2 regions of the Pseudomonas paeninsulae genome follow, and region 1 is predicted to be linked to the other one. Evidence: predicted binding sites of a transcription regulator. Region 1 holds the regulator's gene; the other holds the start of a gene.

Region 1 (6,790 bases):
CATCGAGTGCTTCCAGCACTACATCCATCAACTCGGAGTCGACGCGCCGCGCACCCTTGCGCAGGATGTCGAAGACGTTTTCTGCGATATGGCAACATTCCACCAGCTCATGGAGCTGGAGAAAACCGGCACCACCTTTGACGGTATGAAAACCGCGAAAAATAGCGTTGAGCAGATTCATGTCGTCCGGGCGGCTTTCAAGCTCCACCAACTGTTCGGACAATAGTTCAAGAATCTCGCCGGCCTCCACCAGGAAGTCCTGGAGGATTTCTTCATCGGCGCCGAAGCTCATATGACGTGCTCCTAAAATCCCAGGCTGGAAAGCAGATCGTCGACATCATCCTGATTGGATGCGACGTCTTCACGCTTATCGGCATGAATCTGCGGACCTTCACCGTGGGAAGGCTCTTTTTGTTGTTCTTGTTCAGCACGCAGCACGGCGTGGTCATGCTCGATACCGGCAAAACGGTCGACCTGACTGGCCATCAGCACCAGTTTGAGCAAGTTGCTTTCCACTTCGGTGACCAGTTGCGTCACCCGCTTGATCACCTGGCCAGTCAGATCCTGGTAATCCTGCGCGAGCAGAATATCGTTGAGCTGGGCCGACACCTGAACGCTGTCGCGCTCGCTGCTGGCGAGAAACAGTTCAATTCGCTTGGCCAGGTCACGGAAACCATCGGCGCCCATTTCCCTTCGCATGAAGCGGCCCCAATCGGCACTCAGGCTCTGTGCCTCGGCGCCGATACCGTTAACCAGGGGCGAACTCAGTTCAACCAGATCCATGGTGCGATTGGCCGCTTTCTCGGTCATCGTCACCACATAATTCAGGCGCTCGGTAGCGTCGGTGATTTGCGACACTTCTTTGGCGTGCGGCACCCGTGGATCGAGCTGGAAATTGACGATGGCGTTATGCAACTCGCGCGTCAGCTTGCCGACCTCGTGATACAGACCACGGTCGCGAACCTTGTTGATATCGTTGATCAGTTGCACCGCTTCGCCAAAATTGCCGTGTTCCAGGCTTTCCACCAATTGGCGCGCGTGAATTTTCAGGGTCGACTCAAAGTCACCCTGAGCGGAATCGTCATGTTCCATAGTGCCCTCGCGGCAGACATCAGCCGTTGACCCGCTCGAAGATTTTTTCAATCTTTTCTTTCAGCACTTGGGCTGTGAACGGTTTAACCACATAGCCATTCACCCCGGCTTGTGCGGCCTCGATGATCTGATCGCGTTTCGCTTCAGCGGTCACCATCAGCACCGGCAACTGCTTCAGACGCTCGTCTGCACGTACCGCACGTAACAAGTCGATCCCGGTCATGCCTGGCATATTCCAGTCAGTCACCAGAAAATCGAAACTGCCGCTTTGCAGCATCGGCAGTGCAGTGGTGCCATCATCGGCTTCCGCGGTGTTGGTGAACCCCAAGTCGCGCAGGAGGTTCTTGATGATCCGGCGCATCGTTGAAAAGTCATCAACGATGAGGATTTTCATGTTTTTGTCCAAGTCGACCTCCGTACAGTCCCAAACGAACCCAGCACCTGGGCACGCTTTTAATCGTGAAACCGGCCTGACAGGCCGCTGCAAAACTACTTCACTAGATTTTCCAACGGCCTGCTGATTTAACTGATCAGCTCGCTCGCCATTCCCCCAGTCGTGCCCGCAAGCGTGCGGCACACTGACTATGCAACTGACTGACGCGCGATTCGCTAACCCCCAGAACCTCACCAATTTCCTTGAGATTCAGTTGTTCGTCGTAATACAGCGACAACACCAACCGTTCCCGCTCGGGCAAGTGGCTGATGGCATCGGCCAATGCCGCCTGGAAACGCTCGTCCTCCAGCTCCCGCGAGGGCTCTGGGTGAGTGGAGCTGACGTCTTCGTGCAGCCCGCCATGCTCGCCGTCCTGCAGCAAATCGTCGAAGCTGAACAACCGGCTGCCCAAAGTGTCGCCAAGGATGCCGTAGTAATCCTCGAGACTCAATTGGAGTTCGGCCGCAACCTCTTGATCTTTAGCGTCGCGACCGGTTCTTGCTTCAATTACCCGAATTGCGTCGCTGACCATACGGCTATTGCGATGCACCGAACGCGGCGCCCAATCGCCTTTGCGCACCTCATCGAGCATCGAGCCGCGAATGCGAATACCGGCGAACGTTTCGAAACTGGCACCTTTACTGGAGTCGTATTTCTTCGAGGCTTCGAGCAGGCCAATCATCCCGGCCTGGATCAAGTCATCCACCTGCACGTTGGCCGGCAAGCGCGCCAACATGTGATAGGCAATCCGCTTGACCAAGGGCGCGTGGCGCTCGATCAACTGGTGCTGGGCGTCTTGTGTCTGAGCCTTGCTGTACATACGGAGTCCAGAAGCTGCTGTCATATGGCCGTATCCGCGGCAGGTTGCTGCACCAGGCGCTCGACGAAAAATTCCAGATGGCCGCGCGGATTGGCCGGTAGTGGCCAGGCATCGACTTTCTGGGCAATCGCTTTGAACGCCAGGGAACTCTTCGAGCGCGGGAAGGCTTCGTAGACCGCACGCTGTTTCTGCACGGCCTTGCGTACCGACTCATCGTAAGGCACCGCGCCGACATATTGCAGCGCGACATCGAGGAAGCGGTCGGTAACCTTGGTCAGCTTAGCAAACAGGTTGCGGCCTTCCTGTGGGCTGTGCGCCATATTCGCCAGGACGCGGAAACGGCTCATGCCATGGTCGCGGTTGAGCAGCTTGATCAGGGCATAGGCGTCCGTGATCGAGGTCGGCTCGTCACACACCACCACCAGCACTTCCTGGGCGGCGCGGACAAAACTGACCACCGAGTCGCCAATACCCGCGGCGGTATCGACAATCAGCACATCGAGGTTGTCGCTGATGTCGCTGAAGGCTTGAATCAGGCCGGCATGCTGCATGGGCGAAAGCTGCACCATGCTCTGCGTGCCTGACGCAGCGGGAACCACCCGAATGCCGCCGGGGCCTTGCAGCACCACGTCGCGCAGTTCGCACTCGCCACTGATCACATCGGCCAGCGTCCGCTTGGCAGTGAGGCCCAGCAGCACGTCGATGTTGGCCAGCCCCAGGTCGGCGTCCATCACCATCACCCGCCGACCGAGATCAGCCAGCGCCAGCGCCAGATTCACCGACACATTGGTCTTGCCGACGCCACCCTTGCCGCCGGTCACCGCAATCACCTGTACGGGATGCATACCCATGTTATCTATACACCTTGTCTGACTTCGACTGGGACCATGTGGCTGCTGGTACTCCGCCAATCCACCGCCGGGCACCACGCATCGCCGCATATTGCTTAATCATTGCCGCAATGGCCATTAACCGGCGCGCCGCGCCGGATGTTGATAAAGCCCGGCGAACATCTCGGCCATTGTATCTTCGCTCGGGTCCTCGGCGCTTTGCAGTCCCACCGCACGGCTCACCAGTTGATGGCTGCGCGGCACCTGCAAATCATCCGGAATCCGTGGCCCATCAGTGAGATAGGCTACCGGTAGACGCTGGCCAATAGCCAGACCTAAAACCTCGCCGAGGCTAGTGGCCTCATCCAGCTTGGTCAGGATGCAGCCGGAAAGACCGCAGCGCTTGTAGCTGTGGTAGGCGGCCTTGAGCACCTGGCTCTGGCTGGTAGCCGCCAGGACCAGGTAATTCTTGGCCTTGATGCCGCGACTGGCCAGGGTTTCCAGCTGCATGCGCAGGGCGGGATCGCTGGCCGGCAAACCGGCGCTATCGATCAATACCACGCGCTTGCGCGCCAGGGGGGCCAGAGCCTGGGTCAGCGACTGACCGGGGTCGACCAGGGTCACCGGTACATTGAGGATACGCCCCAGGGTCTTCAGTTGTTCCTGGGCGCCAATCCGATAGCTGTCCAGACTGACCAGGGCAACATGCTGAGCGCCATACTTGAGCACATAACGCGCAGCCAGCTTGGCCAGGGTTGTAGTTTTACCCATACCAGCAGGACCGACCAGGGCAATCACCCCGCCCTCTTCCAGCGGCTCCTGCTGCGGCGTTTGAATCGCATGGGCCAGGTGAGCGAGCAACATGCCCCAGGCCTGGCGCGGCTCGGCGACATTCGCCACACGCTCGAGCAACACCCGCGACAACTCGGCGGGCAAGCCCATGCGCTGCAGACGCCGCCAGAGATTGGCCTGCTGCGGCCGACGCGTCTGCATCTGCCCCCAGGCCATGGAGCCCAGCTGCCCTTCGAGCAACTCGCGCAAACCGTGCAACTCGGAGCGCATGGCCTCGAGCGCGCCCTGGTCGCCGCTGGTCATTGGCGCTGGCGCAGCCGTACGCAGGGCGGTATCCAGATCGTCGAGCGGCGCCACCGGCTCTTCGGCGAACAGCTGGCGGTCCTTGCTGGCGTCAGCTTGGGTACGTGTGACCAGCTCGGCCTGCGCCGAGGCGATACGGGCTTGCGTCTGGCGCAACTCGGCTTCCAGCGCCGCGTTCGGTTGCCGAGCAGGGGCGGCGGGTATCTGGTAGTCCAGTGCGGCGGTCAGCTCAACACCGCCGGCAACCCGGCGGTTACCGATGATCGAGGCGTCCGCGCCCAGCTCATCGCGAACCAGCTTCATGGCTTGGCGCATATCGGCAGCGAAAAAGCGTTTGACCTGCATGGCCTGTTACCTCGGTTAATTCTGTCCCACCGTAGCGACGATGGTGACCTGCTTGTTGTCCGGGATTTCCTGGTAAGCCAGCACATGCACACTCGGCACTGCCAACCGTGCAAACCGCGAGAGCATCGCCCGAACCGGTCCGGCTACCAGCAGGATCACTGGCTTGCCGAGCATTTCCTGGCGCTGCGCTGCTTCCACCAGGGAACGCTGCAGCTTCTCGGCCATGCCCGGCTCCAGGAGGATTCCCTCCTCGGAGCCTTGACCGGCCTTCTGTAGACTGTTTAGCAATATCTGTTCCAACCTTGGCTCAAGGGTGATCACAGGCAGCTCCAGCTCTAGTCCCACGATGCTTTGCACGATGGCCCGAGCCAAGGCGACCCGCACTGCCGCGACCATCGCGGCGGGATCTTGACTCTTCGGCGCCACGTTGGCGATGGCTTCGGCGATGGTACGGATGTCGCGCACCGGCACCTGTTCCTGCAGCAGCGCCTGCAGCACCTTGAGCAGGGTCGACAGCGACACCAGGCCCGGCACCAGCTCCTCGGCCAGCTTCGGCGAACTTTTCGCCAGCAACTGCATGAGCTGCTGCACTTCCTCGTGACCGAGCAGCTCATGCGCATGCTTGTGCAAGACCTGGTTGAGGTGGGTCGCGACCACCGTACTGGCATCGACCACGGTGTAGCCCAGCGATTGCGCCTGATCGCGCTGGCCCGGGTCGATCCATACCGCTTCCAGGCCGAACGCCGGATCTTTGGCGGCAACCCCGTTGAGGGCGCCGAATACCTGACCCGGATTGATCGCCAATTCGCGATCCGGGTAAACCTCGGCCTCCGCCACGCTGACGCCCATCAAGGTCAAGCGATAGGCGCTGGGCTGCAGATCGAGGTTGTCGCGGATATGCACCGAGGGCATGAGAAAGCCCATCTCCTGCGAAAGCTTCTTGCGCACGCCCTTGATCCGCGCGAGCAACTGGCCACCCTGGTTGCGGTCGACCAGCGGAATCAGCCGGTAGCCGACCTCCAGGCCGACCATGTCCACTGGCATGACATCGTCCCAGCCGAGTTCCTTGACCTCCTGGGCGCGCTGGGCCGGCAGCAGCTCCTGCTGACGTTGAACCTCATGCACTTCCTCTTCCTTGACCTGGCGCTGCTTGTTGGCGATCCAATAGGCGCCGCCGGCGGCAACCAGACCGAGACTGATGAAGGAAAAATGCGGCATGCCGGGCACCAGACCCATGGCGATCATGATCGCCGCCGCCACGGCCAGGGCGCGCGGCGAGGCGAACATCTGCCGATTGACCTGGGCGCCCATGTCTTCCGAACTGGAGACGCGGGTGACCATGATCGCCGCGGCGGTCGACAGCAGCAGCGAGGGAATCTGGGCGACCAGGCCGTCGCCAATGGTCAGCAGGGTATAGACCTTGCCTGCATCGGCAAAACTCAAGTCGTGCTGGAAGATACCGATAGCAATGCCGCCGATCAGGTTGATGAACAGAATCAACAGGCCGGCGATAGCATCGCCACGCACGAACTTGCTGGCACCGTCCATCGAGCCGTAGAAATCAGCCTCCTGGGACACTTCGGAGCGGCGTATCTTGGCTTCCGCCTGTTCGATCAGGCCGGCATTCAGGTCCGCGTCGATGGCCATCTGCTTGCCAGGCATGGCGTCCAGGGTAAAACGCGCGCTGACTTCGGAAATCCGCCCGGCACCCTTGGTCACCACCACGAAGTTGATGATCATGAGAATGGCGAACACCACGATACCGACCACATAGTTACCGCCGATCACCACCTCACCGAAGGCCTGGATCACCTGCCCCGCCGCGCCATGACCGTCATGGCCGTTGAGCAATACCACGCGGGTGGACGCGACGTTCAGCGCTAGGCGGAGCAAGGTTGCCGCCAGCAAAATAGTCGGGAATACCGCGAAATCCAGCGGACGCAAGGCATAGATACCGACCAGCAGCACCACGATTGACAGGGCGATGCTGAAGGTAAACAACACGTCGAGCAGGAACGGCGGAATCGGCAGCATGACCATGCCGAGCATGACCAGCAGCATCAAGGGGATGCCCAGATTGCCCTGACGCAACCCCGACAGATTGCTGCGCACGTTGCCGACCATTTGTGAGCGATCTACTGCCACATCCCTACCCCAGCCAATTCAATCTTTTGA
Region 2 (6,790 bases), 2.3 Mb from region 1:
GGCGCGATGTCGATGCGCCGGCGGTACTCGCGGGCAAGAGCCTGTTCCACCAGGCTGGTTGCCAGCGCTGCCACAGCCCACAATTCACCACCGCCAGCGATGCCGCCGAGCCGGAGCTGGCCAACCAGCTGATTCGTCCCTATACCGACCTGCTGCTCCACGACATGGGGGAAGGACTGGCGGATAACCGCAACGAGTTTCTCGCCACTGGTCAAGAATGGCGCACTCCGCCGCTATGGGGCATAGGCCTCACCGAAAGGGTCAGCGGCCATACTCAGTTTCTCCACGACGGCCGGGCGCGCAACCTGCTGGAGGCGATTGCCTGGCACGGCGGCGAAGCCGAAGCGGCCAAACAGAAAGTACTGACTTTTTCAGCCCAGCAGCGTGCCGCGTTGCTGGCTTTCTTGAATTCGCTATAGAGAGCGTGTTTACCAAAGTAGCGAGCGATGGCCAGGCTGATTTCAACGCAGCCGGGCCAAGCGCAGTTAATGTGTAAACACTCACTAAGGAGCTGTGCATGATCCGTTCCCCCCTCACCCTCGCCTTGCTGAGCCTGACACTCGCCGCCTGCTCACCCACTGATCCGCAGCAGAGCGTCAGCAGCGCCCTGACCAACGGCGTACTGCTGCCGGCCTACAGCACCTGGACCGAGGCCAACCGACAGCTGGCCAGCAGCGGCCAGGCCTTCTGCGCCGACCAGCAAAACCTCAGCGATGCACGCCAGGCCTTCCTCACCGCGCAAAGCGCCTGGGCCAGCCTGCAGCCGCTGCTGATCGGCCCGCTGGCCGAGGGCAACCGGGCCTGGCAGGTACAGTTCTGGCCGGACAAGAAGAATCTGGTGGCGCGCCAGGTCGAAGCACTGCTCAAGAACAAACCAGAGCTGACGCCCGCCGACCTGGATAAATCCAGCGTGGTGGTACAAGGTCTGACCGCTTACGAATACCTGGTGTACGACGCGGCCATCGACCTCGGCAATGCCGAGCAGAAGGCCCGTTACTGCCCACTGTTAGTCGCCATCGGTCAGCACCAGCAAGCCCTGGCAACCGACGTACTCGATCGCTGGCAAGCCAAGGACGGGATGGCCGCGCAGCTGCAAGCTTTCCCCAACGAGCGCTACGCCGAGCCTGCCGAAGCCGTCGCCGAGTTGCTGCGCACCCAGGTCAACGCCCTCGACGGTCTGAAAAAGAAACTTGGCACCCCACTCGGTCGACAGAGCAAAGGCCAGCCGCAGCCGTATCAGGCAGAGGCGTGGCGCAGCAAGGCCAGCCTGGCCAACCTGGCGGCCGGCCTGGCCAGCGCCGAACGCATCTGGCGTGGTGCTGAGCAGGACGGCGTGCAAGCCCTGCTGAGCAGTGATCAGGTAGCCCTGCAACAACGCATCGACACCGCCTACAGCGATACCCGCCAACGCCTTGCCGCCCTGCAACGTCCACTCGGCGAGCTGCTCGCCGACCCGGCCGGTCGCAGCGAGCTGAACGCGCTGTACGACAGCCTCAATGCCTTGCACCGCCTGCATGAAACCGAGCTGGCGAAAGCCCTCGGCATCCAGATGGGTTTCAACTCCCACGATGGCGACTAGGAGAAGCCCCTGATGAAACGCAGAGCCTTTCTCGGCCTGACTGGCGCGACCCTGGCCGCCACCGCAGCGGCCGCCGGTGCCTATGCTGGCTGGACCCTGAGCGACAACGGCGCTCAGCCACTGCTGCTGTCGGCGCGTAACGATGCCGCCGGCAAACACTATGCAGTGGGCTATCGCCTGGACGGCAGCCAGGTATTCGCCACCCAGGTCAGCGAACGCTGTCACGATGTGGTGCCACACCCCAGTCGGCCGCTGGCGCTGTTCGTCGGTCGCAGGCCCAGCACCCAGAGCTACCTGATCGATACCCGCGACGGCCGCCTGCTGCAAACCCTGCACACTCCGGCACAACGGCACTTCTTCGGCCATGCGGTATTCCACAAAGACGGTGAGTGGCTGTACACCACCGAGAACGACACCAGCGATCCCGGCCGCGGGGTGCTTGGCGTCTATCGTCTGGACGGCCAGCGGCTGCAGCGCAGCGATGAGCTGTCGAGCTACGGCCTGGGTCCGCACCAACTGCTCTGGCTGGCCGATGGTGAAACCCTGGTGATCGCTAATGGCGGTATCCGCACCGAAGCCGACAGCCGAGTGGAAATGAACCTCGACACCATGGAGTCCAGCCTGGTCTTGCTCCAGCGCGACGGCACTCTGCTCAGCAAGGAGCAGCTTCCCGAACGCATGAACAGCGTGCGTCACCTGGCGGTTGCCAGCGACGGCACGGTGGTCAGCGGCCAGCAATACATGGGCGAAGCCGGCGATGCGGCGCCACTGCTGGCGATCAAACGCCCCGGCCAAGCCTTCCAGCCCTTCCCCCTGGCCGAGGCGCAGCGTCTGGCGATGAACCAGTACACCGCCAGCGTGGCGATCAACAGCGAACTGCGCTTGCTGGCACTGACTGCGCCGCGCGGCAACCGGGTATTCATCTGGGACCTGGACAGTGCCGAACTGCGCCTGGATGCAGCACTAGCCGATTGCGCCGGCGTCGGCGCGGTGGCCGAGGGGTTCGTGGTCAGCGCGGGGATTGGCCGCTGTCGCCGCTACGATTGTCGCGGCGAGCGCATTTTGACTCAGCCGCTGCAACTGCCGGCGGGCCTTTGGGATAACCATCTACGTTTGGCCTAGCAGCGGTAGCGCCCCCTCTAAACTCAGGCCCGATTAGCGCTCAAGAATAGCGGCGCAGCGCCGACAACCCCGGCTAACAGTACCCCCCGCGCCGCTTTGCCTCACATGGAAGTCACAACGCCTCGATAACCTGGCGGCCCGGACTCTGACTTCCTTCGCTACGACGAGGCATAGAGCATGTTAAAAAATTCACTACGCGCGCAGATTCTTACCCTCCTGGGTAGCAGCCTGTTGCTGGTTCTGTTGGTCGCACTGGCCAGCTTCAGCTTCCTCTCCAATGGCATCGACGCTTACCGCGGCCTGATCAACGGACCTCTGCACGCCTCCCGGCTGGTGGACAGTGCCAACGTCGAGTTCAAAACCCAGGTTCAGGAGTGGAAGAACGTCCTGCTGCGTGGCAAGAACCCGGCCGACCGGGATAAATACTGGGAACGCTTCCAGGCGCAGGAAAGCACGGTTCAGGCTGTGCTGGGGCAACTGCTTGAGGTCGCCGACCGCCAACAGATTGCCGGTCTGAATCGCCAGGTCGAGCAGCTGCGCAACGAACACCAGAGCATGGGTCGTGCGTACCACCAGGGCTATAACGCCTTTGTCGCGGCGGGGGCCGACCCGACCGTGGGCGATGCAGCGGTCAAAGGTATCGACCGGGCGGCCAGCGAGCAGATGAGCACATTGGTACAACAACTCGGCGAACAAGGCCTGGTCCAGTCGGCGACGATCAGTGCCGCGGCCGATCGCACCCTGCAAATTGGTTTTGCGGTCATGCTGCTGTCCAGCCTGGCGGTCGGTTTGTTCAGCCTGTGGCTGGTCAACCGCAGCCTGATCAACCCGATTCGCGAGCTGATCGAGCACATTACCCAGCTCAGCCACGGCAACTTCGGCCAGCAGGTCGATAGCCGCCGTCACGACGAGCTCGGCCACCTGGCCGTGGCCGCCAACACCTTGCGCGATTTTCTTGCCGACACCTTCGCCCGCCTGCAGCGCAGCACCGCCGACCTGGACAACGCCAGCGGCGACCTGAACACCATCGCCACCCTGATGGCTCAAGGCACCCGCGACCAATTCTCGCGCACCGACCAGGTCGCCACCGCCATGCACGAAATGTCCGCCACCGCCCAGGAAGTCGCACGTCACGCCGCCGAAGCCGCGAGCGCGGCGGACGACGCCGACCGTTCCGCACAGCAGGGCGGACAAGTCATGCAGTCGACCATCAGCTCTATCACCGCGATGCGCGGCGAGATCGCCAACACTGCCGAAGTGCTCCGTCGCCTGGAAACTGACAGCGGCCGTATCGGCAAGGTACTCGAAGTGATCCGCGGAATTGCCGACCAGACCAACCTGCTGGCCCTCAACGCCGCCATCGAGGCCGCTCGCGCAGGCGAGGCCGGCCGTGGCTTCGCCGTGGTCGCCGATGAAGTGCGCACCCTGGCCCAGCGCACCGCCGAGTCCACCGCCGAGATTCACCAGATCATCGACACGGTGCAGACCGGCGCGGTGAATGCCGTGCGCGCCATCGAGAGTGGCCAGAGCCGCAGTGACGAAGGCGTCGAACAGGTGACCGAAGCCGGCGTCATGCTGCAGCGCATCACCCAGGCGGTGGAAGCGATCCGCGACATGAATCGGCAGATCGCCACGGCCGCCGAAGAGCAGACCTCGGTAGCCGAAGACATTTCGCGCAACCTCACCGAAATCACCTCAATCGCTACCACCAACCAGGAAAATGTCCAGCGCACCGAAGCCGCCAGCCAGAACCTCAACGAGCTGTCCGGGCAACTCAGCGAAGTCACCCGCCGCCTGAGCGCGTAACGCCCAGCCACTGCCCCCGCTGACGGGGGCAGTTTCCCAGCGTATCCAGCGCCCCCCTCCTTAGTCGCTCGCGACTCTTGCGCAGCGCTCTGCGCGCAGGGTACAGCCCCGCCTGAGCAATCGCCTCGAACCTGCGGCAAAGCGCCGGCACGCAAGCCCAAGTCCACTGGCTGAGCATGCATTTCAGCAGCAAAATAGTGCGTGGCAACTTCTCGCAAAGCGACGCTTTGACTTGCTTCGGCCGGGGTACTAAGGTGCTTTCCTTGCCTATTCCCAGGCCTCCACTTGTCTTGCCAAGGAACCGGAATATGTTGCTCCGCCGCATGCTTATCATGCTGGGCGTCGTAGCCCTCGTGGTGCTCGCCCTCGCCGCCTACAAAGGCTGGTCCATTTACCAGCAGGTCCAACAGTTCTCGCAGCCGCAACCGGCTATCAGCGTGGCCGCAGAACAGGCCGTGGAACGTCCGTGGCAGAGCCGCTTGCCGGCCATCGGCACACTCAAAGCCTTCCAGGGCATCGACCTGACCGTGGAAGTCGGCGGCATCGTCCGCAAAGTGCTGTTCAACTCCGGCGAAAAGGTCGCACGCGACCAGCCACTGCTGCAGATGGACAGCGATGTCGAGCGGGCCATCCTGGCGACCGCAAAAGCCGAAAGAGGCCTGGCCCGTGTCGAGTTCGAGCGCGGACGCAGCCTGGTCAGCCGGCAGAATATTTCCAAGAGCGCATTCGACACGCTCTCCGCCGAGCTGCAAAAAGCCAACGCCAGCGTCGCCCAGTTACAAGCCACCCTGGCGAAGAAACGCATCCTCGCCCCCTTCGCCGGCACCATCGGCATCCGCCAGGTGGACCTCGGCGACTACCTGGCGCCCGGCGCCACCATCGCCACCCTGCAGGACCTGTCCAGGCTCTACCTCGACTTCTTCCTGCCCGAGCAGGTCGTGCCGCAACTGGCCGTCGGCGAGCGTGTGCGCTTCAGCGTCACGGCCTACCCGGGCGAGGTATTCGAGGGCACGATCGCGGCGATCAATCCCAAGGTCGAAGACACCACGCGCAACGTCCAGGTACGCGCCCAGCTGGATAACCCCGACGACAAGCTGCTACCGGGCATGTTCGCCAACCTGGAGGTGCTTCTGCCGGGTGAGCGCCAGCGCGTCGTGGTGCCGGAAACCGCCATCACCTACACCCTCTACGGCAACTCGGTTTACGTGATCGAAGAGCAAAAAGACCCGGATGGCCAGGAGGGCAAAGATCCGCAAGGGCAAACCCAACTCGTCGTGGAACGTCGCTTCGTCGAAACCGGTGAGCGCCGCACGGGACATGTGGTGATTATCAAGGGTTTGCAAGCCGGTGAGCGGGTCGTCACCGCCGGGCAGCTCAAGCTGGATAACGGTGCCCAGGTCTCGCTCGCCGCCCCCCCGGCCAATGCGCCCAGCCAGCCCAGCGCTGAACAGTAAGCCGACGCTGGCGTAAAGGAACTTACCTATGGCTTTTACCGATCCCTTCATCCGTCGGCCGGTGCTGGCAACCGTGGTCAGCCTGCTGATCATCCTGCTCGGCCTGCAGGCGTTCAGCAAACTGACCATCCGTCAGTACCCGCAGCTGGAAAACGCCCTGATCACGGTGACCACCGCCTACCCCGGGGCCAACGCCGAAACCATCCAGGGCTACATCACCCAGCCGCTGCAACAGAGCCTGGCCAGCGCCGACGGCATCGACTACATGACTTCGGTCAGTCGGCAGAACGTGTCGATCGTCTCCATCTACGCGCGCATCGGTGCCGACAGCGACCGTTTGTTCACCGAACTGCTGGCCAAGGCCAACGAGGTGAAGAACCAGCTGCCGCAGGATGCCCAAGACCCGGTGCTGTCCAAGGAGGCCGCCGACGCCTCGGCGCTGATGTACATCAGTTTCTACAGCGAGCAGTTGTCCAACCCACAGATCACCGACTACCTGTCCCGGGTCATCCAGCCCAAGCTGGCCACCCTGCCCGGCATGGCCGAGGCGGAAATCCTCGGCAATCAGGTGTTCGCCATGCGCCTGTGGCTCGACCCGGTGAAACTGGCGGCCTATGGCGTCACCGCCAGCGACGTCAACGACGCCGTGCGCGATTACAACTTCCTCGCCGCTGCCGGCGAAGTGAAAGGCGAGTATGTAGTCACCAGCATCAACGCCGAAACCGACCTGAAGTCCGTCGACGCCTTCGCCGCCATTCCACTGAAGACCGTCGGTGACAGCCGGGTGCTGCTGCGCGACGTGGCACGGGTGGAGATGGGCGCGGAGAAC

The links. Region 1 encodes FliA, which starts transcription of late flagellar genes. Its sites were predicted from a motif close to CTAAAGTTTNNNNNNNNNNNGCCGNTAA; they were not measured.
Positions count from the first base shown of each region.
Region 2: VCJ09_RS19060 (methyl-accepting chemotaxis protein) is a predicted target of FliA. The motif match lies at 2,741-2,768, and genes of this name have one in related genera.

Region 1 is NZ_CP141799.1:1,812,280-1,819,069, reverse strand. It holds gene VCJ09_RS08460 (chemotaxis protein CheA) at 1-292, opposite strand, end outside; gene VCJ09_RS08455 (protein phosphatase CheZ) at 304-1,092, opposite strand; gene VCJ09_RS08450 (chemotaxis response regulator CheY) at 1,112-1,486, opposite strand; gene fliA (RNA polymerase sigma factor FliA) at 1,623-2,369, opposite strand; gene fleN (flagellar synthesis regulator FleN) at 2,366-3,205, opposite strand; gene flhF (flagellar biosynthesis protein FlhF) at 3,314-4,615, opposite strand; gene flhA (flagellar biosynthesis protein FlhA) at 4,631-6,739, opposite strand.
Region 2 is NZ_CP141799.1:4,130,060-4,136,849, forward strand. It holds gene VCJ09_RS19045 (di-heme oxidoreductase family protein) at 1-419, shown strand, start outside; gene VCJ09_RS19050 (imelysin family protein) at 518-1,579, shown strand; gene VCJ09_RS19055 (DUF1513 domain-containing protein) at 1,592-2,701, shown strand; gene VCJ09_RS19060 (methyl-accepting chemotaxis protein) at 2,879-4,507, shown strand; gene VCJ09_RS19065 (efflux RND transporter periplasmic adaptor subunit) at 4,816-5,961, shown strand; gene VCJ09_RS19070 (multidrug efflux RND transporter permease subunit) at 5,990-6,790, shown strand, end outside.